One region of the Microbacterium sp. 01T413_2 genome, then DNA from elsewhere that is predicted to be linked to it. Evidence: riboswitches for the same ligand, from Rfam matches in the RefSeq annotation. Region 1 holds a riboswitch; each other region holds the start of a gene.
The links. A riboswitch is a leader RNA that binds a small molecule or an ion and turns the genes downstream of it on or off. The one in region 1 is predicted to bind thiamine pyrophosphate.
Positions count from the first base shown of each region.

Region 1 (6,237 bases):
TCGAGATGATCGCCTCGGAGAACTTCGTCCCCGTCTCAGTCCTGCAGTCGCAGGGATCCGTCCTCACCAACAAGTACGCCGAGGGCTACCCGGGCCGCCGCTACTACGGCGGCTGCGAGGAGGTCGACGTCGCCGAGGAGCTCGCGATCGCCCGTGCGAAGGAGCTGTTCGGCGCCGAGTTCGCCAACGTCCAGCCGCACTCCGGTGCGACCGCGAACGCCGCCGTGCTGCACGCGATCGCCCGCCCCGGCGACACCCTGCTCGGCCTGTCCCTGGACCAGGGCGGCCACCTCACGCACGGCATGAAGATCAACTTCTCCGGGCGTCTCTACGACATCGTCGCCTACGGCGTGAACCCCGAGACCTCGACCATCGACATGGACGAGGTGCGCCGTCTCGCCATCGAGCACAAGCCCAAGGTCATCATCGCGGGCTGGTCGGCCTACCCGCGCACCCTCGACTTCGCCGCATTCCGCGAGATCGCCGACGAGGTGGGCGCGCTGCTCTGGGTGGACATGGCGCACTTCGCCGGACTCGTCGCTGCGGGCCTGCACCCGAACCCGGTGCCGCACGCGCACGTCGTCTCCTCGACGGTGCACAAGACCATCGGCGGCCCCCGCTCGGGCTTCATCCTCACGAACGACGCCGACATCGCCAAGAAGATCAACTCCGCTGTCTTCCCGGGCCAGCAGGGCGGCCCGCTCATGCACGTGATCGCCGCGAAGGCGACCGCGTTCAAGATCGCCGGCACCCCGGAGTTCAAGGAGCGCCAGGAGCGCGTGCTGCGGGGCGCGGCGATCATCGCCGACCGCCTCTCGCAGCAGGATGTGAAGGACGCGGGCATCGCTGTCCGCTCCGGCGGAACCGACGTGCACCTCGTGCTGGTCGACCTGCGCGACGCCGAGATCGACGGCAAGCAGGCCGAGGATCTGCTGCACGACATCCACATCACGGTGAACCGCAACGCCGTCCCGAACGACCCGCGTCCGCCGATGGTCACCTCGGGCCTGCGCATCGGCACGCCCGCGCTCGCGACCCGCGGCTTCGGCGACGCCGAGTTCACCGAGGTCGCCGACGTGATCGCGCTCGCGCTGCAGCCGGGCGCCGACGTCGAGTCGCTGCGCGCCCGCGTGGACGCGCTCGCCGGCGCCTTCCCGCTCTACCCGGACCTCGTGCAGTGACGGCTCGGATCCTCGACGGCAAGGCGGCCTCGGCCGAGATCAAGGCGGAGCTGGCCGAGCGGGTCGCCGCGCTCGCGGAGCGCGGCATCGTTCCCGGCATCGGCACGGTGCTGGTCGGGGCCGACCCGGCCTCGCAGCTGTACGTGGGGATGAAGCACAAGCAGTCGGAGGCGATCGGGATGAACTCGATCCAGCGCGAGCTGCCCGCCGACGCCACCCAGACCGAGGTCGAGGCCGTCATCGATGAGCTCAACGCGGATCCGTCCTGCCACGGCTACATCGTGCAGCTGCCCCTGCCGAAGCACCTCGACACCGACGCGATCCTGGAGCGGATCGACCCGGCCAAGGACGCCGACGGGCTGCACCCGACGAACCTCGGCCGGCTCGTGCTCAACGTGAACGCGCCCATCCGCACGCCACTGCCGTGCACGCCGCGCGGCGTGATCGAGCTGCTGCTGCGCAACGATTACGACCTCAAGGGCAAGCATGTGGTGGTCGTGGGCCGCGGCGTCACGATCGGCCGTCCGATGGGGCTGCTGCTCACGCGTCGCGACATCAACGCCACCGTCACCCAGGTGCACACGGGCACGCCGGACATGTCGCCGTACCTGCGCGAGGCGGACGTGATCGTCGCGGGCGCCGGAGTCAAGCACCTCATCCGGGCGGAAGACGTCAAGCCGGGCGCCGCGGTGCTCGACGTGGGCGTGACGCGCGAGACGGATCCGGAGACCGGCAAGAACAAGGTGTACGGAGACGTGGAGCCCGCGGTCGCCGAGGTGGCCGGCTGGATCTCGCCGAACCCCGGCGGGGTCGGCCCGATGACGGTCGCCCTGCTCATGACGAACGTGGTCGAGGCGGCGGAGCGCGCCGCGGGCTGAGCGCCCCGGCGCACGCGCACCGACGACGAACGGGCGGATCCGACGACAGGTCGGATCCGCCCGTTCCGTCTGCGGGTCGCGGGCTCAGCCGAGCTCGTCGAGCATGCGGCGCTGCTCGGGCGTGAGGCCGTCCTGGAGCTCCTCGCGTGCCGCCGCGGTCGCCTGGGAGGACGCGGCGGAGGGAGCCGAAGCCGTCTCGGACGCGGATGCGGAGCGGGATCCGGCGATCTTCGCCCCGGCGGCGTCATACAGCTCGCCGGTCTTGCGTGTCAGTGCATCGTCGACCTGGTCGTAGACCACCCAGCCGACCAGAAGGATCAGCGGCGGCAGGATCCAGCCCCAGACGTTGCCTGCGCGCACGCCGCTCAGCCAGACGGTGAGCAGCCAGATGACGAACTCGACCACGAATACGGCCAGGTACTGCACGACCTTGGTGCCGCCGGCGGACATCGACGACGCGACCCTCTGCAGCAGCGGCTTGAGGAAGAGCGTCGCCAGGGTCAGGATCACCGATGCCCACAGCGCATGCAGGCCGACCCTGGCGGGAGTCAGCCACCCGATGACCAGCAGCACGACCACGTTGAAGACGTAGAGCGACGCGAACCGCACGATCTGATTCCTCATGCGTCCAGACTGTCACGGAATCCGATCCGGGGCCCGCTGCGTGAGTCGGATGGGCAGGGGCGGGTTCAGGGCGTACCGGGCAGACCGAGCACCCGCATCACGAACCAGAGCAGGCCGAACAGGAGCACCACAGCGGTGACGGCGATGCCCAGCACGGTCGCCGTGCGGGGCATGCGGCGGCGCAGCAGCAGGAGCGGCGGGAAGACCACGAGGATGACGGCCAGCTGCACCGCCTCGATGCCCAGGTTGAACACGAGCAGCGACCACAGCAGCGTCCAGGACCACGGCTCGTCGATCTTCAGCGCGGTCGCGAAGCCGAGCCCGTGCACGAGGCCGAAACCGAACACGATCCCGAGTCGCACGAGCGAGGCCGAGCGGGACGGCGGCGGCGCCGGCTCGCCTCGTCGTCGCGCCGCGCGTCGGAGCCGCTCCTCCCAGAGATGCCAGCCCGCGACGGCGGCGATCGACAGCGCGATGGCGGGCTCGACCAGATTCGCACCGATGTGCACGAGCCCGAGCGCGGCGAGCAGCAACGTGATCGAGTGCGCGAGGGTGAAGCAGGTCGCGGCGAGGACCACGTCGCGCAGCCGGCGCGAGCTGATGATGAGCGCGATGAGGAACAGGATGTGGTCGATCCCGGTCAGCAGGTGCTCGGCGCCGAGCAGGAAGAACTCGGCGAAGCGCGCGGTCCAGGGCTGCGCCGTCGAGAACTGCGGGTGCGCGGCGTCGAGGGCGGCGCTGCCGCTGCGGCCGTCGATCGCGTACGTCACGATCGTCTTGGTGTCCCTGACCATGCCCTCGGCGTCGGGGAACAGCGTGCTGTGCACGACCAACGCGCCGCCGTGGCCGGCCGCGCACGCATAGCGGATCCCGAAACGGGCGTAATCGGTCGCGTCCCTGGTGTGGAACACCGCGGGGCCGTCAGGATGCGGTGCACAGGCCGAGCCGCCGTCGACCGCAACGGTGAATCGTTTCGTGGTGTACGCGAGGATGGCGGCGGCGTGGTCGGCGAGCACCTGGTTCTCCGCGCCCGGCCGAGGGTGCTCGATGGCAGTGGCGAAGAGCGCGGGGTCGTCCTGCGCCTTGGCGGCGGACGCGCTGAGCAGCTCGTACTGGAGGTCGAACTCGACTCGGACATCGCTCGGGCCGGTCGCGGTGAGGTCGGCATACGCGACCGTGGTCACATGCGCCCAGGCCGGGCCGGCGGACAGCAGCAGCGCGGCGACGGCGACGGCGAGGGCCACCGCGACGCGCGAGGCCGAGCGCATCTCCGGGTGCTTCGCAACTTCCGGATCAGGCCTGCGGGGCCTGCCCGAGCTGCGACTCGATGCCCGCGATCCGGGCGTACTCGTCGAAGCGGAACGTGGCGCTGCCGCTCGCATCGCTGACGACCGCCGCCGAGTACGCCTCATCGGCCCACTGCATGTTCCAGCCGGCGAGCCGGGCCAGATCCCACACGGAGGAGCGCGCGTCGGAGAGCGTCAGCTCGGACAGGATCCGAGGCAGGGCGACGACAGCGTCGGCGACCGTGAGCGGCGGAAGGGCTGCGTCCAGCAGGAACACGGCGCGCGTGCCGCTGCCGACCGGGGCGGAGTAGTACGGCGAGCGTCCGGTGATCTCCTCGGCGATCGCGCCGACCTGATGCGCGGCACCGGCGATCCAGCCGTCCAGGTCCGCGTCGATCTCGGCCGGGAACGGCAGCTCCGGATTGGACAGCGCATCGATCGAATAGGTCGTGCCGTAGTCGCGGAGGCCGGCGACGGACGGATCGGATCCGCCCTGCGGGTGTGCCCAGGCCCACATCAGCGAACGGGGTCCCGGGGCGATCGTGGCGACGAGCGATGCCCGCGCGACGAGCTGGCGGCTCGGATCGGTCTCCGACGTGAAGGTGAGGGTGCCCGCTGCAAGGTCGACGTCCCAGCGGTGCTCGCCCAGGGCGGCGGTCGCGGTGACCAGCTGGTCCTGGCGGAGGGCGGCGAACAGCGCGGCGCGGTCGGCGAGGGGCGCGAGGGCGGGGAACGTCATGCCCTCATCCTGCCGCGCAGGCCTATGAATGCGCCAGTCGCGCCGTCACGGAGGCGGCATCGGTGCATCACCGTCGTCACGACCCCCTAGGGTGGAGGGGTCCGCGGGAGCCCAGAGGGGCTGAGAGGGCCACGTGCCGACCGCTGAACCTGATACGGGTCATACCGTCGTAGGAAAGGGCACAGCCATGCGCATCATCGTCGTCGGCGCCGGGATCATCGGCCTCGCCAGCGCTTCCGAACTGCTTCGACGCGGGCACGAGGTGACCGTGTTCGACCCTGCCCCGGCGGCGGGGGCGAGCCGCGCCGCCGCCGGGATGCTCGCTCCGACCACCGAGCTCGCCTGGGGTCAGGACGCCCTGCATCCGCTGCTGGCAGAGGCGGCGGCGCGGTACCCGGCCTTCGTCGCCGCCCTCGAGGAGCGCACCGGGCTCGGCACAGGCCACCGCCGCACCGCCACACTGGCGGTCGGCGTCGACGCCGCTGACCGGGCGACGCTCGCCGAACTCGCCACGCTGCGCGGAGGCGCCGTGCGGAGGATCACCGGATCGGAGGCGCGGGAGCTCGAGCCCGCGTTCGCCCCCGCCGTGTCCGGGGGACTGCTCGTCTCCGAGGATCATCAGGTCGACCCGCGCCTGGTCACTGCCGCGCTGCTCGCCGAGCTCGGCTCGCGGGTGCGCCTGGACGCGGTGGCCGCCGTCGAACGCGAGCCCGGCTCCGGACGTGCGACCGGGATCCGGTCGGCATCCGGCGAACGCGCGGTTGCCGACGAGGTGCTCGTGGCCGCCGGCCTGGGTGCGACGCTGATCGACGGAGTGCCGCGGCTGCCGCTGCGGCCCGTATGGGGTGACATCCTGCGCCTGCGGGTGCCGGATGCGATCCGCCCGCTGCTCACGCACACGGTCCGCGGACTGGTCCGGGGCTCCGCCGTGTACCTCGTGCCGCGCGAGGACGGCGAGCTCGTGCTCGGCGCCACCGTGCGCGAGGGCGGCGTCGAGGGCGTGCAGGCCGGTGGAGTGCTCGCGCTGCTGCGCGACGCGGAGCGGATCCTGCCCGGCATCGCGGAGTGCGAGGTCGTCGAGGTGCTCGCCCGGGCTCGCCCCGGCAGCCCCGACGCCGTGCCGCTGCTCGGCCGTGTCGCGCCCGGGCTGGTCGTCGCCACCGGGTTCGACCGGCATGGCGTGCTGCTGACGCCGTTGGCCGCTGAGCTCGGTGCGGACCTGGTCGAAGGGCGAGATGTCGCCCCGGCCTTCTCGGCGGCGCTGGATCCGTTCCGCTTCGGCGGCACCGGCGTGGCGGATGCCACCGTCGCCTCTGCTCTCAGCGTCGCCTGAACACCTCGTCCGTCGTGCGCCCGGACCTCGCCGTGCACTCGGCGCCCCGCGCCTCGCCGGTGCCTCTGCAGGTCCCCTCCCGCGTATCCCGCATCCTCCGAAGAAAGGCCGATGATGACCGACACCTCCATTGCCCCCACGATCCGGCTGAACGGCGCCCCGCGTGCCGTCGCGGCCGGATCGTCTCTGCTCGACC
Region 1 covers NZ_JBFTQL010000043.1:888-7,124, reverse strand. Annotated here, with positions in the region: gene glyA (serine hydroxymethyltransferase) at 1-1,181, shown strand, start outside; gene AC1DMN_RS17135 (bifunctional methylenetetrahydrofolate dehydrogenase/methenyltetrahydrofolate cyclohydrolase) at 1,178-2,059, shown strand; gene AC1DMN_RS17130 (hypothetical protein) at 2,144-2,683, opposite strand; gene AC1DMN_RS17125 (HupE/UreJ family protein) at 2,749-3,951, opposite strand; gene AC1DMN_RS17120 (DUF6882 domain-containing protein) at 3,977-4,708, opposite strand; TPP riboswitch at 4,802-4,902, shown strand; gene thiO (glycine oxidase ThiO) at 4,896-6,041, shown strand; gene thiS (sulfur carrier protein ThiS) at 6,153-6,237, shown strand, end outside.

Region 2 (6,237 bases), on a different contig from region 1:
AGCGGTGAGCGCGGAGAGGGCGTCGACCGAGAGGATCAGCGGCAGCGTGATCAGCAGCGCGGCGGCGAGCTTCGCCAGCGCGCTGCGCGGCGCGATCGGTCCGGAGCGGACCGCACGGATGTCGGGCAGGGCCAGCGTCATGCGCCGACCTCCAGTCGCCGCGCACCCAGAGCCCGCAGCACGTCCTCGTCGTGCGAGATCGCGATCACCGCGGTGCCCGCGTCGCGCACCTCGGCGATGATGGCGACCAGCTCCGCCCAGGTGCGGGCGTCCTGCCCGAACGTGGGCTCGTCGAGCACCAGCACGCGAGGCCTGGTGGCGAGGGCCGCCGCGACCGTCAGCCGGCGCTTCTCACCGCCGGAGAGCGTGTACGGGTTCGCCGCCGCGAGCGCGTCGAGGCGGAGCCTTCCCAGCAGCTCGGTCACGCGGGCCTCGATCTCGGCATCGGGCAGGCGCAGCGCGCGGGGCCCGATCGAGAGCTCGTCGCGCACGGTGCTCGCCAGCAGCTGATGCTCGGGGCTCTGCAGCACGGTGCCGATGCGGGTGAGCAGCTCCCGCGACGACCACGAGAACGGATCCGTCCCCGAGGCGTCCGCGTGCAGGGCCGCAGTGGCGCGCACCCGTCCGCGCTGGGGCGGGATGAGACCGGCGAGGGTGAGCCCGAGCGTGGACTTGCCTGCGCCGTTCGGACCCGTGATCCCGAGCACCTCGCCGGCGCGGACCACGAGGTCGAACGGTCCGGCGACCGGGATCCCCTTCGCGCGGCCGACCACGAGACCGTCGGCGCGGAGCAGTTCCTCGCCGCCGTCGCCGCCCGCGCCGCGCTCGCCGGCCGCGCGACCCGGACCACGGCATGGCGGTCCGGAGACGGGTCCGGTGGGCGCCTCCGGTGACGGCGACGGCGCGCGGACCAGCGCTCTGGCCCGCGCCGCGACGTCGATGCCCGGCACCCACACGCCCATCGCGGCGAGCTCGTCGGCACGCTCCTCCAGCACTGCGCGCGGGTCGCCGTCGGCGATCACGACCGTCGTGTCGTCCGTCGTGCCGAGCACGATCACGCGATCGACGAGGTCGATCCACACGTCGATGCGATGCTCGATCACCACCAGGGTCGCCCCGGTGGCGTCCAGCGCCGAGCCGACCGCGCGACGCACCTCGGCGACGCCGGCGGGATCCAGGTTCGCCGTCGGCTCATCGAGCAGGATCGCCCCCGGACGCATCGCGAGCACGCCGGCGAGCGCGAGCCGCTGCTTCTGCCCGCCGGACAGCGCCGAGGTCGGCCGATCGAGGGGCAGGTCCAGCCCGACGGCGGCGAGGGCTGCGTCCACACGCGGCCAGATCTCCGCCCGCGGAACTCCGAGGTTCTCGCACCCGAAGGCGACGTCGTCGCCCACGCGAGCCAGGATCGTCTGCGTGTCCGGATCCTGAAGCACCATTCCCACCCTGCCGCGGGCGCGGTCCGCCGGGACCCCGTCGACGAGCAGCGCTCCCTCGGCCTCGCCCTCGTCGGCGCCGCCGAGCACGCCGCCGAGGCCCTGCAGGAGGGTCGACTTGCCCGATCCGGAAGCGCCGAGCAGCAGCACGCGCTCCCCCGGCTCGATCTGGACGGAGGCGTGACGGATCGCCCAGCGACGCCGGGTGGCGTAGCGCCAGCCCCAGCCGTGCGCTTCGAGCCGCGCGGGCGTTCCTGGCCGTGCCGCGCTCACACCCGCGCAGCCGCGGAACGCCCGGAGGCGAAGCGGCTGAGGGCGCCCGTCGCGGCGAGGCCCCGCGTGATGAGCCACCCGCCGAGGCCCGCGACGATCAGGCCCGACACCGTGGCGGAGATCAGCGCGACCGTGATGAACAGGGTCCCGGATCCGGGGTACCACAGGATCAGGTCGTTGATGCCGCAGGCGAGACCGGCGGCGGCTCCCGCGAGCAGCGCGACGGGCAGCCGCCACGAGGCGTACAGGAAGACCAGGAACACGAGTTCGGCGCCGAGGCCCTGCACGAGCCCCGACACGATCGTCAGCGGGCCCCACTGGTTGCCGACGAGCGACTCGATCACCGCGGCGACGAGCTCGGTGTACAGCGCCGCACCGGGCTTGCGGATGATGAGACCGCCGAGCACTCCGGCGAGCAGCCACGGGCCGGCGAGCAGTTCCTGCAGGCCGGGAAGCAGCGGGGTGAGCAGGGCGCTCGGTCCGACGTGGACGATGTCCCACAGCAGGAAGACGCCGGCGCACGCGACGGCGATCACGCTGGCGACGACGATGTCGACGACGCGCCAGCGCCACAGTCCCGGACGGCCGAGGCCCCGGCTCTGCGTGCTGTCTGCGTTCGTCTCGGACGCGCGGACGGATGTGTGCATCATGGAAACTCCTCCCTGCGCCGGCATGATCCGGATCAGGTTCGACGGTCGAAGCGCGATTCGCTCCCTCTCAGCCCGGCTCGCCGGACTCCCGTGGTGATCCGCCCATTCTAGCGCCGTGAGGAAGTGGCGGCGACCGCCTCGTCGTGGTGCGACGCAGCCCATCCCCTGCGCTGTCGCCGGATGCCCTCGGTTCGCGCGGAGGGTCATCCTGCGGCGGTCTCGAGCGGGCGGATCGCCCTGACCGCGTCGTGATCGCCCCGGCCTCCCGGACCGCCCGAACGCGCAGGATACCCGCGCAGGATACCCGCCGTTGACAGGGGCGCCCGATACGGTAGGGGGGTGAACAATGACGACGGTCCGGGGGCCGCCCAGGTCGATCCGGAGATCGTCGACGCTGACGCACTCGATGCAGAGGGCACCGAAACGGAGATCGACGAGACCGCGGTCGAGCCGGCTGGACTGTTCTCGACGACGCCGGAGCGGAGCGGATCCGCGTCGCTGTTCCCCGCGCAGGACGTCCCTCCCGCCGCACCGCTGTTCCCCGCACCCGAGTCGACCCCCTCCGCATCGCTGTTCGGAGGAGCGACGGATGCGGTTCCCTCTGGGTCGGCCTCGACCTCCGAGTCGGCGGTCGCCGAGAAGGATCCGGCCATCGAGATCGCACCGCCCGCCCTGTCGGCACCGACCGCACCGTCGGAGTCGGCGCCGCCCGCGCTGCCGGAGGATCCGATCGTCGAGCCGACGCCCCTCGTCCCCGCCGTCGGCGCAGGTCGGACCGCCGTTACCGAACCAGCCTCCGTGCCGCAGGCAGCCGCCGGCACCGATGCCGACCGGACCCCCGTCGCCCCCGTGCGACCGCTGCCCTCCGCAGGGCTGGTCCGCGGCCCCGACCGTACCCCGACCGCCGCTCTCACCTGGGTGGACGTGGCCCGGGTGGGCACCGGTACGGCCGCCGCGACGGCTCCCTCCCGGTCATTGCTCGACGACGCCCCGCACCGAACCCTCGTCCGGCCCGGCGTGCTGCTGCCGTTCGTCGGAGTGCTCGCCGTGATCGTGGCGTACGGCGCCACGACCGCGCTCTGGCCGCTGAACGCCGTGCAGCCCGTCGCCTCCGCGGTCGAGTTCCAGCCGGCCGCCGCCCCTGCGGCGGCTGCGGCCTGGCCTGCCACGGGCAGCGCCGCCGTGGGCGTCGAGGGCATCGGCACGATCGCCTCGGCCGAGCAGCAGGTGCCGATGGCCAGCATCACGAAGCTGGTGACAGTGCTCGCCTCGCTCGACAAGCTTCCGCTCAAGCCCGGCGAGCAGGGTCCGTCGTTCGCGTTCACCCAGGCCGACAGCGACGACTACCTGAGCTACCTGAGGCAGGATCAGTCCGCGCTCGACGTGCCTGTGGACGGATCCCTCACCCAGTACCAGCTCTACGAGGGGATCCTGCTCGGCTCCGCGAACAACTACGCCGACCGGCTCGCCCGCGAGGTCTGGGGTACGGAGGAGAACTACGCCGCCGCCGCCAACCAATGGCTGCGCCAGCACGACCTCGGCGACATCACGGTCGTCACGCCCTCCGGTTTCGACTTCGGCAACGTCGCAACCCCGCGCGCGCTCATTCAGCTCGGCCAGATCGCCGAGAAGAACCCGGTGATCGCCGGGATCCTGAAGCAGAAGAGCGTCGAGCTGCCCGGCGCGGGCGTCGTGAAGAACACCAACGGCCTCATCGACGACGCCGGCATCGTCGGCATCAAGACCGGCACGATCGGCGATGGGGACGACACTCGCTACAACCTGCTCTCGGCAAAGGACGTCTCCGACAGCGACACCATCGTGCGAATCTACGTCGCCGCCCTCGGGCAGGACAGCGATCAGGGCCGGGTCGATGCCTCACGAGCCCTGTACGCCGGCATCGAGGCGGCGCTGAAGGACCAGCCGCAGACCGTCGGCAAGGGTGCGACGCTGGGCACCGTCGACACGGCGTGGGGCGAGACCACCCAGGTCGTCGCGGCCGAAGACGGCCGGGTCGTGCTGTGGAACGGCGCCTCGGCCACCGCGACCACCAAGTTCTCGCTCGGTGACCAGTGGAAGGCCGGCGAGAAGGCGGGAACGCTCAGCCTGAAGGGTCCCCTGGATTCCGCCTCGGTGCCGTTGGAACTGCGCACCGCCCTGCACGGCCCCAGCCTCTGGTGGCGCCTCACCCATCCCCTCGAGCTGCTCGGACTCACGCAGTAGGGATCCCGGATCCGACCGGCAACGGTCGTCGGGCGAGTATGACCCTGTCGCAGCCGGTCGGTCCGGGTCGCGTTGGATCCGCTCAGGTCGCACTGGATCCGCTCAGGTCGCACTTTCTGCTCTGAAACCGGCCTCGGCAGAGCAGAAATCGCGACCTGAACACACGGGCGCGGGCCCGCCGCTGCGACGGCTGAGACTACGGCCGCGCCCCGCCGCGACCCCGAATCCGCCCTCGACTGCGACTTCGACTGAGACTTCGGCAGCACCCGTCCCTGCCGCTGACCCCGGCCCCGACGCCAACCCCGGTGCACGGCGCACAATGTACGGCGCAATCCGGCAACGCGAAAGCGCCGCCGCCCTGCGAACAGGACGACGGCGCTCTCATCGAAGGGGACGGTTCAGACCCGGTCGTCGCCGAACTCGATCGACGGGCCGTCCGGCCGCTCGGCCGATTCGATGACCCGCTCGGCCACAGCGACAGGAGCGGTCCCCGCCCCGGCGACGGCGGCCCCGCCGGCCTCGGCCCCTTCGACAAGCTCAGGGACCGACGCGACGGATCCGTCGGTCGGCACCGTGACGGTTCCGGTGACGAGAGCCTGGTCGGCATCGGTATCGCTCGCGGCCTGCTCGAACTGCGACTGGTACAGCCGCCAGTACGCGCCCTCGGCCGCGATGAGCTCCTCGTGCGTGCCCTTCTCCACGATGTCGCCGTGCTCCATCACCAGGATGAGGTCGGCGTCGCGGATCGTGGACAGACGGTGCGCGATCACGAACGACGTGCGCCCATGCCGCAGCGCCGCCATCGCGTGCTGCAGCAGCAGCTCGGTGCGGGTGTCGACGGCCGACGTGGCCTCGTCCAGGATGAGGATCGACGGCTGTGCGACGAACGCGCGCGCGATCGTGATCAGCTGACGCTCACCGGCCGAGACGTTCGAGGCGTCCTCGTCGAGCTTCGTCTCGTAGCCCTCGGGGAGGGCGTGCACGAAGCGGTCGACGTAGGTCGCCTTGGCGGCGTCGATGACCTCGTCGTCGGTCGCGGTCGAGCGTCCGTAGCGGATGTTCTCCCGGATCGTGCCCGCGAACAGCCACGGATCCTGCAGCACCATGCCGGTGCGGGAGCGCAGGTCGGAACGCTCCATCTGGGCGATGTCCTGCCCGTCGAGCAGGATCCGACCGCCGCTGAGCTCGTAGAACCGCATGATGAGGTTCACCAGTGTGGTCTTGCCCGCGCCGGTCGGGCCGACGATCGCGACCGTCTGACCCGGCTCCACCTGGAACGACAGATCCGTGATGAGCGGGCGGTCCTCGGTGTACGAGAACGCGACGTGCTCGAACTCGATGACGCCCTTGCCGTCGGTGACGGTCGGTGCGTCCTCGGTGTCGGGATCCTGCTCCTCCGCATCCAGCAGCTCGAAGACGCGCTCAGCCGAGGCCGTGCCGGACTGCACGACCGCCGCCATGCCGCCCAGCTCGCTGAGCGGCTGGGTGAACTGCTGCGAGTACTGGATGAACGCCTGCACGTCGCCGAGCCGCAGCTGACCGCTGGCGACCATGAGGCCGCCGAGCACGGCGAGGCCGACGTAGGTCAGGCTGCCGATGAAGGTCATGGCCGGCATCATCAGCCCGGACAGGAACTGGGCCTTGAACGCGGCCTGGTA
Region 2 covers NZ_JBFTQL010000003.1:278,056-284,292, reverse strand. Annotated here, with positions in the region: gene AC1DMN_RS03945 (energy-coupling factor transporter transmembrane component T family protein) at 1-141, opposite strand, end outside; gene AC1DMN_RS03940 (ABC transporter ATP-binding protein) at 138-1,706, opposite strand; gene AC1DMN_RS03935 (ECF transporter S component) at 1,703-2,353, opposite strand; TPP riboswitch at 2,349-2,458, opposite strand; gene AC1DMN_RS03930 (D-alanyl-D-alanine carboxypeptidase family protein) at 2,696-4,579, shown strand; gene AC1DMN_RS03925 (ABC transporter ATP-binding protein) at 4,978-6,237, opposite strand, start outside.
Region 2: it holds a riboswitch for thiamine pyrophosphate, as region 1 does, so the genes downstream of both, AC1DMN_RS03935 (ECF transporter S component) here and thiO (glycine oxidase ThiO) in region 1, are expected to answer to the same signal.

Region 3 (6,237 bases), on a different contig from region 1:
CGAGACGGGCTATGTGCAGTCCACCATCGACGCCATCGGCGGGCGCGGCATCCATGCGTTTCACGTCGAGGGCGCCGGCGGCGGTCATGCTCCGGACATCCTCGCGATCGCGTCGCTGCCCAACGTGCTGCCCGGATCGACCAACCCGACGCTGCCGCACACCGTGAACACCGTGGCCGAGCACCTCGACATGCTCATGGTGTGCCACCATCTCAATCCGGCCGTGCCGGAGGATCTGGCGTTTGCGGAATCCCGGATCCGGGCCACGACGATCGCCGCCGAGGACATCCTGCACGATATGGGGGCGCTCTCGGTCACGTCCTCCGACGCCCAGGCGATGGGGCGGATCGGCGAGGTCATCACCCGCACCTGGCAGGTCGCGCACGTCATGAAGCACCGTCGCGGGCGGCTGAGCGAGAGCCTGCCCGCCGACAACGAGCGGGCCCGGCGATACGTCGCCAAGTACACGATCAACCCGGCCATCGGGCACGGGATCGATCACGAGGTCGGATCCGTCGAGGTCGGCAAGCTCGCCGATCTCGTGCTGTGGGATCCGCGCTTCTTCGGCGTGCGCCCCGAGGTCGTCATCAAGGGCGGCGGCCTGGTCTGGGGCGCGCTGGGGGATCCGAACGCGTCCATCCCGACGCCGCAGCCGGTCCTGATGCGCCCCGCGTTCCTGGACGCGATCGGCGCCGACCTGTCGGTGTCGTTCGTCTCGCCCGCCGCGCTCGCCGACGGTCTCCAGGAGCGTCTGGGCCTGCGCCGCCGGCTCGCCGCTGTGCGGAGCACCCGGGCGGTCACGAAGGCGGATCTGAAGAACAACGACGCCCTCCCGCGGATCGACATCCGTCCCGACACGTTCGCGATCTCGATCGACGGCGAGTCCGTGGTACCCGCCCCTGTGGATCGGCTTCCGCTCGCCCAGCTGTACGCGATGTTCTGATCATGACCGCTCCGGCACTCCTGTCGACGCGCCCCGCGTCGCTCACCGTCGCGATGCTGCTCGCCGACGGCCGGCTGCCGTCGGGCGGGCACGCGCATTCGGCCGGTCTCGAGCCCGCACTTCTCGCGGGCATGTCCGCGGAGGAGGTACCGGCGTACCTCGTCGGGCGGGCGCGGACCACGAGCCTCCTGGAAGCCGGGACGGCGGTCGTCGCACGGCACCGGCTGCGTGACGCCTCGTCTGATCCGGGGCTCGACGAGATCGTCGATCACTGGGCGGCGCGCACCCCCAGCGCGGCGCAGCGTGAGGCGTCCCGGCTCCTCGGACGAGGTGTCCTGCGCCTGGCTGCACGGCTCTGGCCCGATGCCGAGGCCGTGCGGGCATGCGTCGAGCTGACAGCCCCGCCGAGGCCGGTGGTCGTCGGCGCGATCGCCGCGGTGACCGACATGGATCCGCGTGACCTGGTCCGGGTCTTCGTCTACGAGGACGCGCAGACCGCCGCAGCGGCTCTGCTCAAGCTCGCCCCAACCGACCCCGCGGTGCCCGTCGGCTGGGTCCTCGCTGCGTGCACCGCAGTCGAGGAGTTCGTCGACGCCGTCGCCGAACTGACCGATCCCGCCGGCATCCCCGCCGGCAGTGCCCCTCACTCCGAGGGCTGGGCGGAAGCCCACGCCCTCACGAACCGGAGGTTGTTCCGTGCCTGATTCCCTCGTTCCCCGTGCCCTCCGCCTCGGCATCGCCGGCCCCGTCGGGGTGGGCAAGTCCACCCTCATCGCAACGGCCTGCCGCGCTCTCGCGGATGAGATCGCGCTCGCCGTGATCACGAACGACATCTACACCGATGAGGACGCGCGCTTCCTCCGCTCCGCGGGCGTGCTGGACCCCGAGCGGATCCGCGCGGTGGAGACCGGAGCATGCCCGCACACGGCGATCCGCGACGACGTGACGGCGAACCTGCTCGCCGTCGAGGACGTCGAGCAGGACTTCGCGCCGCTCGATGTCGTGATCATCGAGTCCGGCGGCGACAACCTGACGGCGACCTTCTCGCCGGCGCTGGTGGACGCTCAGATCTTCGTGCTCGACGTCGCCGGCGGTGGGGACGTCGCGCGCAAGGGCGGGCCGGGGATCGCGCGCGCCGACCTGCTCGTGGTGAACAAGACCGACCTCGCCCCGTACGTCGGCGTCGACGTGGCGCAGATGGTGCGCGACGCATCGGACGCCCGGGACGGGCGGGAGGTTCTCGCGCTCTCGCGCACAGACCCGGACTCGGTCGCGCGGCTCAAGGGCTGGATCCTGGATATGCTCGCGGCGCACCGCTCCGGTGCGCATCAGCCCCAGGATCCGGGTCCGATGGCACCGCATTTCCACGCCGACGACAGCGAGGCCGGCGGGTACGTGCACAGCCACGATGACGGTGCGGTGCACGTGCACGCGCACGCGGAATCCCGGTGACGGACGCCGTCACCGCATCGATCACGGTCGTCCAGGTCGCAGCCGGTGCCGATCGTGCCCGCGTCGTGCTGCGCTCCGGTGCGATCGCCGCACGCATCCTGGAACGCCGGCCGCGCTACGCCCGCGTCGGGCTCGTCGCCGCGGGAGCGCTCCTGCTCGGGGGCGATGCCGTCGACCTGCGCATCTCGGTCGGCGCGGACTGCACGCTCGAGCTGGAGGACATCGGCGGCACCGTCGCCTATGACGGTGAGGGCAGACGCGCCTCGTGGACGGCGCGCATCGAGATCGGCGACCGCGGGATCTGCACGTGGCACGGCCAGCCCTTCGTCATCGCCGACGGCGCCGACGTCGACCGTCGCACGGACGCGGAACTCGGCGACGGTGCGGCGCTGCTGCTGCGCGAGACGCTCGTCCTGGGCCGTGTCGGGGAGCGCGGGGGCGCGATCCGGGCGCGCACGGGGGTCACGGTGCACGGCGCGCCCGTGCTGATCGAGCACCTGGACGTGGACGGGCGCTTCCCGATCCCCGGAATCCTCGGTGCCGACCGCGTGCTCGACAGCGTGGTTCTGATCGGGCGTGAGTCCGCGGAGCAGGATCCCCCCTGGCGCACGAGCGGGATGGCTGTGCTGCGCCCCGAGCGCGGTGGGCTGGTGGTGCGATCGGTCGTCGACGCTGCGCATCTCGGCGATCTCGGCACGGGGTGGGGCGCGCTGCGGAAGGAACTGATCCATGAGGCCTAGCCCGACCGCATACGTCGTCGGTGCGCTGCACGTTCTCGGATGGGGTGCGCTGCTGCTGTCCGCGGGATCTCCGCTCGGCATCGGGCTGGGGGTCACCGCGTATCTGCTCGGACTCCGGCATGCGTTCGACGCCGACCACATCGCCGCGATCGACAACACGACGCGGCAGCTCCTCGCGCGCGGGCGCCCGGCACGGGGCGTGGGCCTGTGGTTCTCCCTCGGTCACGCGAGCGTCGTCTCGGTCCTCTGCGTGCTACTGGCGTTAGGTGTCGGCGCGCTCGCCGCGGGAATCTCGGATCCGGACTCGCCGCTGCAGGTCTGGACGGGCGTCATCGGTCCGGTCGTGTCGGGCGTCTTCCTGCTCGTCATCGCGGGGGCGAACATCCTCGCCCTGCGCCGCCGTCGCCGGCCCGGCGATCATCGGCACGGCGGTCCCGCATGGGCGCTGGTGGGCCGGCTCAACGCCGTGATCGACCGACCGTCGCGGATGTACGTCGTGGGCCTGCTGTTCGGCCTGGGCTTCGACACGGCGACGGAGATCGGTCTGCTGGCCCTCGCCGGCTCCGCAGCGTCCCGTGCCGTGCCGTGGCGGATGATCCTGATCCTCCCGGTGCTGTTCGCCGCGGGCATGTCGCTGCTGGACTCCGCTCAGGGGGCGATGTCGCGGCGCGCATACTCGTGGGGCTCGACCGGACGCGAGCGGGCGATGCGGCGCTACGACCTGCTGGTGACGGGCGTGTCYATCGTCGTCGCGCTCGTGATCGGCGTCGCCGAGCTCGCGGGGGTGGCGCTGCGGAGCCTGCCGCACCCGAGTGGCTTCGCGCGCGCCGTGGGCGAGCTCGATCTGAACGCGCTCGGGTTCGTCCTGACCGGGCTGCTGATCGTCTTCTGGGCGGCCGCCGCAGCGTGGGCCGGGGTCGTGAACGGACAGCGGTCCGCAGAGCGGTCCCCGCTGGACTGACCGCGCCTTCGCCGCGCGCGAGGCGTGCGAGGCGAAGGCGCCTGGCTAGACTGGCCCGCAGTGACACGGGGTGCCGCATCCGCGGCTGAGATCACACCCGTCGAACCTGATCTAGGTCGTACTAGCGAAGGGATGTCGCGATGAACGCGCGTCTGGAATTGTCGTCCGAGTCCACGGTGGAATCCGCCGCGGACCTTCTCACGAAGCTGCGGGCGGAGCCCCCGCTCGTGCAGTGCATCACGAATTCGGTCGTGACCGGCTTCACGGCGAACGTGCTGCTCGCGCTCGGCGCGGCTCCCGCGATGGTGGACATCACGGGCGAAGCCGGCATGTTCGCCGCGATCTCGTCCGGGCTCCTGGTCAACCTCGGCACGCCCACGCCCGAGCAGCGCTCGGCGAGCCTCGAGGCCGTCGGCGGTGCGCGCACGGCGGGGACGCCGTGGGTGCTGGATCCGGTCGCGGTCGGCGTGCTGCCGGTGCGCACCGCGCTGGCGCAGGACCTGCTCGCGCTGCGTCCCACCCTCATCCGCGGCAACGCGTCGGAGATCCTCGCCCTCGCCGGCCGCAGCCTGGGCGGACGCGGCGTGGATGCACTGGACGGCACCGAGGCGGCGGGTGGCGCAGCCCGCGAAGTGGCCCGGAGCACTGGGGGAGCGGTGGCCGTATCGGGCCCCGTCGACCTCCTCGTCGACGCCGAGCACGAGATCCGGATCGCGAACGGTGATGCCCTGCTCACCCGTGTCACAGGGGGCGGCTGCGCGCTGGGTGCGGTGATGGCCGRCTTCCTCGGGGCTGCGCGGCAGACCGGCGACAGCCCTCTGGTCGCCGCCTCCGCGGCCACCCTCGTCTACACGCTGGCCGCCGAGGACGCCGCCTCCCGATCCGACGGTCCCGGATCCTTCGCCGTCGCCCTGCTCGACGCGCTCGCGGCGATCCGGCCGGAGTCCCTCACGGCGCGCGCACGCGTCGAGGCCGTGGCGATCGAGACGGCGGAGGCCACGGCATGACGCTCGCAGACGTCGCCACCGCGCCGCGCCACGCCGGCACCCGCGAGGCGACCTCGCGGCGAAGGCTGACGGCGGAAGACCTTGCGCTCTACCTCGTCACGGACCCCGTGCTGAGCGGTGCACGCGGAGTGCCCGCCGTGGTCGACGCCGCCGTGGCGGGCGGTGTCCGGATCGTGCAGCTGCGCGACAAGGACGCCGATGACGCCGCGATCGTGGAGCAGCTCGTCGAGCTCTCCGAGGTCATCGCGGGGCGGGCGCTGCTCGTCGTCGATGATCGGCTCGACGCCGTCGTGGAGGCGCGGCGCCGCGGCGCGCGCGTGGACGGCATCCACATCGGCCAGTCGGACGTGTCGCCCCTCGTCGCCCGTTCGGTGCTCGGCCCCGATGCGATCGTCGGCCTCACGGCGAACCAGCCGGCGCACCTCGAAGCCGCGACGGTGCTGCCGGCCGGCACCGTCGACTACCTGGGTGTGGGAGTGATCCACCCCACGACCACCAAGCGCAACCACCCGCCGGAGCTGGGCGTGGCCGGATTCGCCGCGTTCGCCGCGGCCAGCTCGTTGCCGTGCGTCGCGATCGGCGGCATCAGCCGTGAGGATGTGGCCGCCCTGCGTGCGGCGGGCGCGGCCGGCGTCGCCGTGGTGTCCGCACTGTGCGCGGCCCCGGATCCTCGGGACGCGGCGCGCACGCTGCTGCGGGCCTGGGGTGCGGGCGGCGTGCCGCGGGTGCTCTCGATCGCCGGCAGCGACCCCTCCGGGGGCGCGGGAATCCAGGCGGATCTCAAGGCGATCGCCGCGAACGGCGGTTACGGCATGGCCGCGATCACCGCTCTGACCGCGCAGAACACCCGCGGCGTCCGGGCCGTGCACGTCCCGCCCGCCGCATTCCTGCGCGCCCAGCTCGACGCGATCGGCGACGACGTGCGGGTCGACGCCGTGAAGATCGGAATGCTCGCAGAGGCCGCGGTCATCGCGGAGGTCGAATCGTGGCTGCGAGCGCACCGCCCGCCCACGGTCGTGCTGGATCCGGTCATGGTCGCCACCAGCGGGGACCGGCTGCTGGACACCGAAGCGGAGCAGGCCCTGCGCGCGCTGCTGCCGCTGGCCGACCTCCTCACTCCGAACCTCCCCGAAC
Region 3 covers NZ_JBFTQL010000013.1:8,667-14,903, reverse strand. Annotated here, with positions in the region: gene AC1DMN_RS08860 (urease subunit alpha) at 1-943, shown strand, start outside; gene AC1DMN_RS08855 (urease accessory protein UreF) at 946-1,647, shown strand; gene ureG (urease accessory protein UreG) at 1,640-2,395, shown strand; gene AC1DMN_RS08845 (urease accessory protein UreD) at 2,392-3,135, shown strand; gene AC1DMN_RS08840 (HoxN/HupN/NixA family nickel/cobalt transporter) at 3,125-4,096, shown strand; TPP riboswitch at 4,153-4,246, shown strand; gene thiM (hydroxyethylthiazole kinase) at 4,237-5,103, shown strand; gene AC1DMN_RS08830 (bifunctional hydroxymethylpyrimidine kinase/phosphomethylpyrimidine kinase) at 5,100-6,237, shown strand, end outside.
Region 3: it holds a riboswitch for thiamine pyrophosphate, as region 1 does, so the genes downstream of both, thiM (hydroxyethylthiazole kinase) here and thiO (glycine oxidase ThiO) in region 1, are expected to answer to the same signal.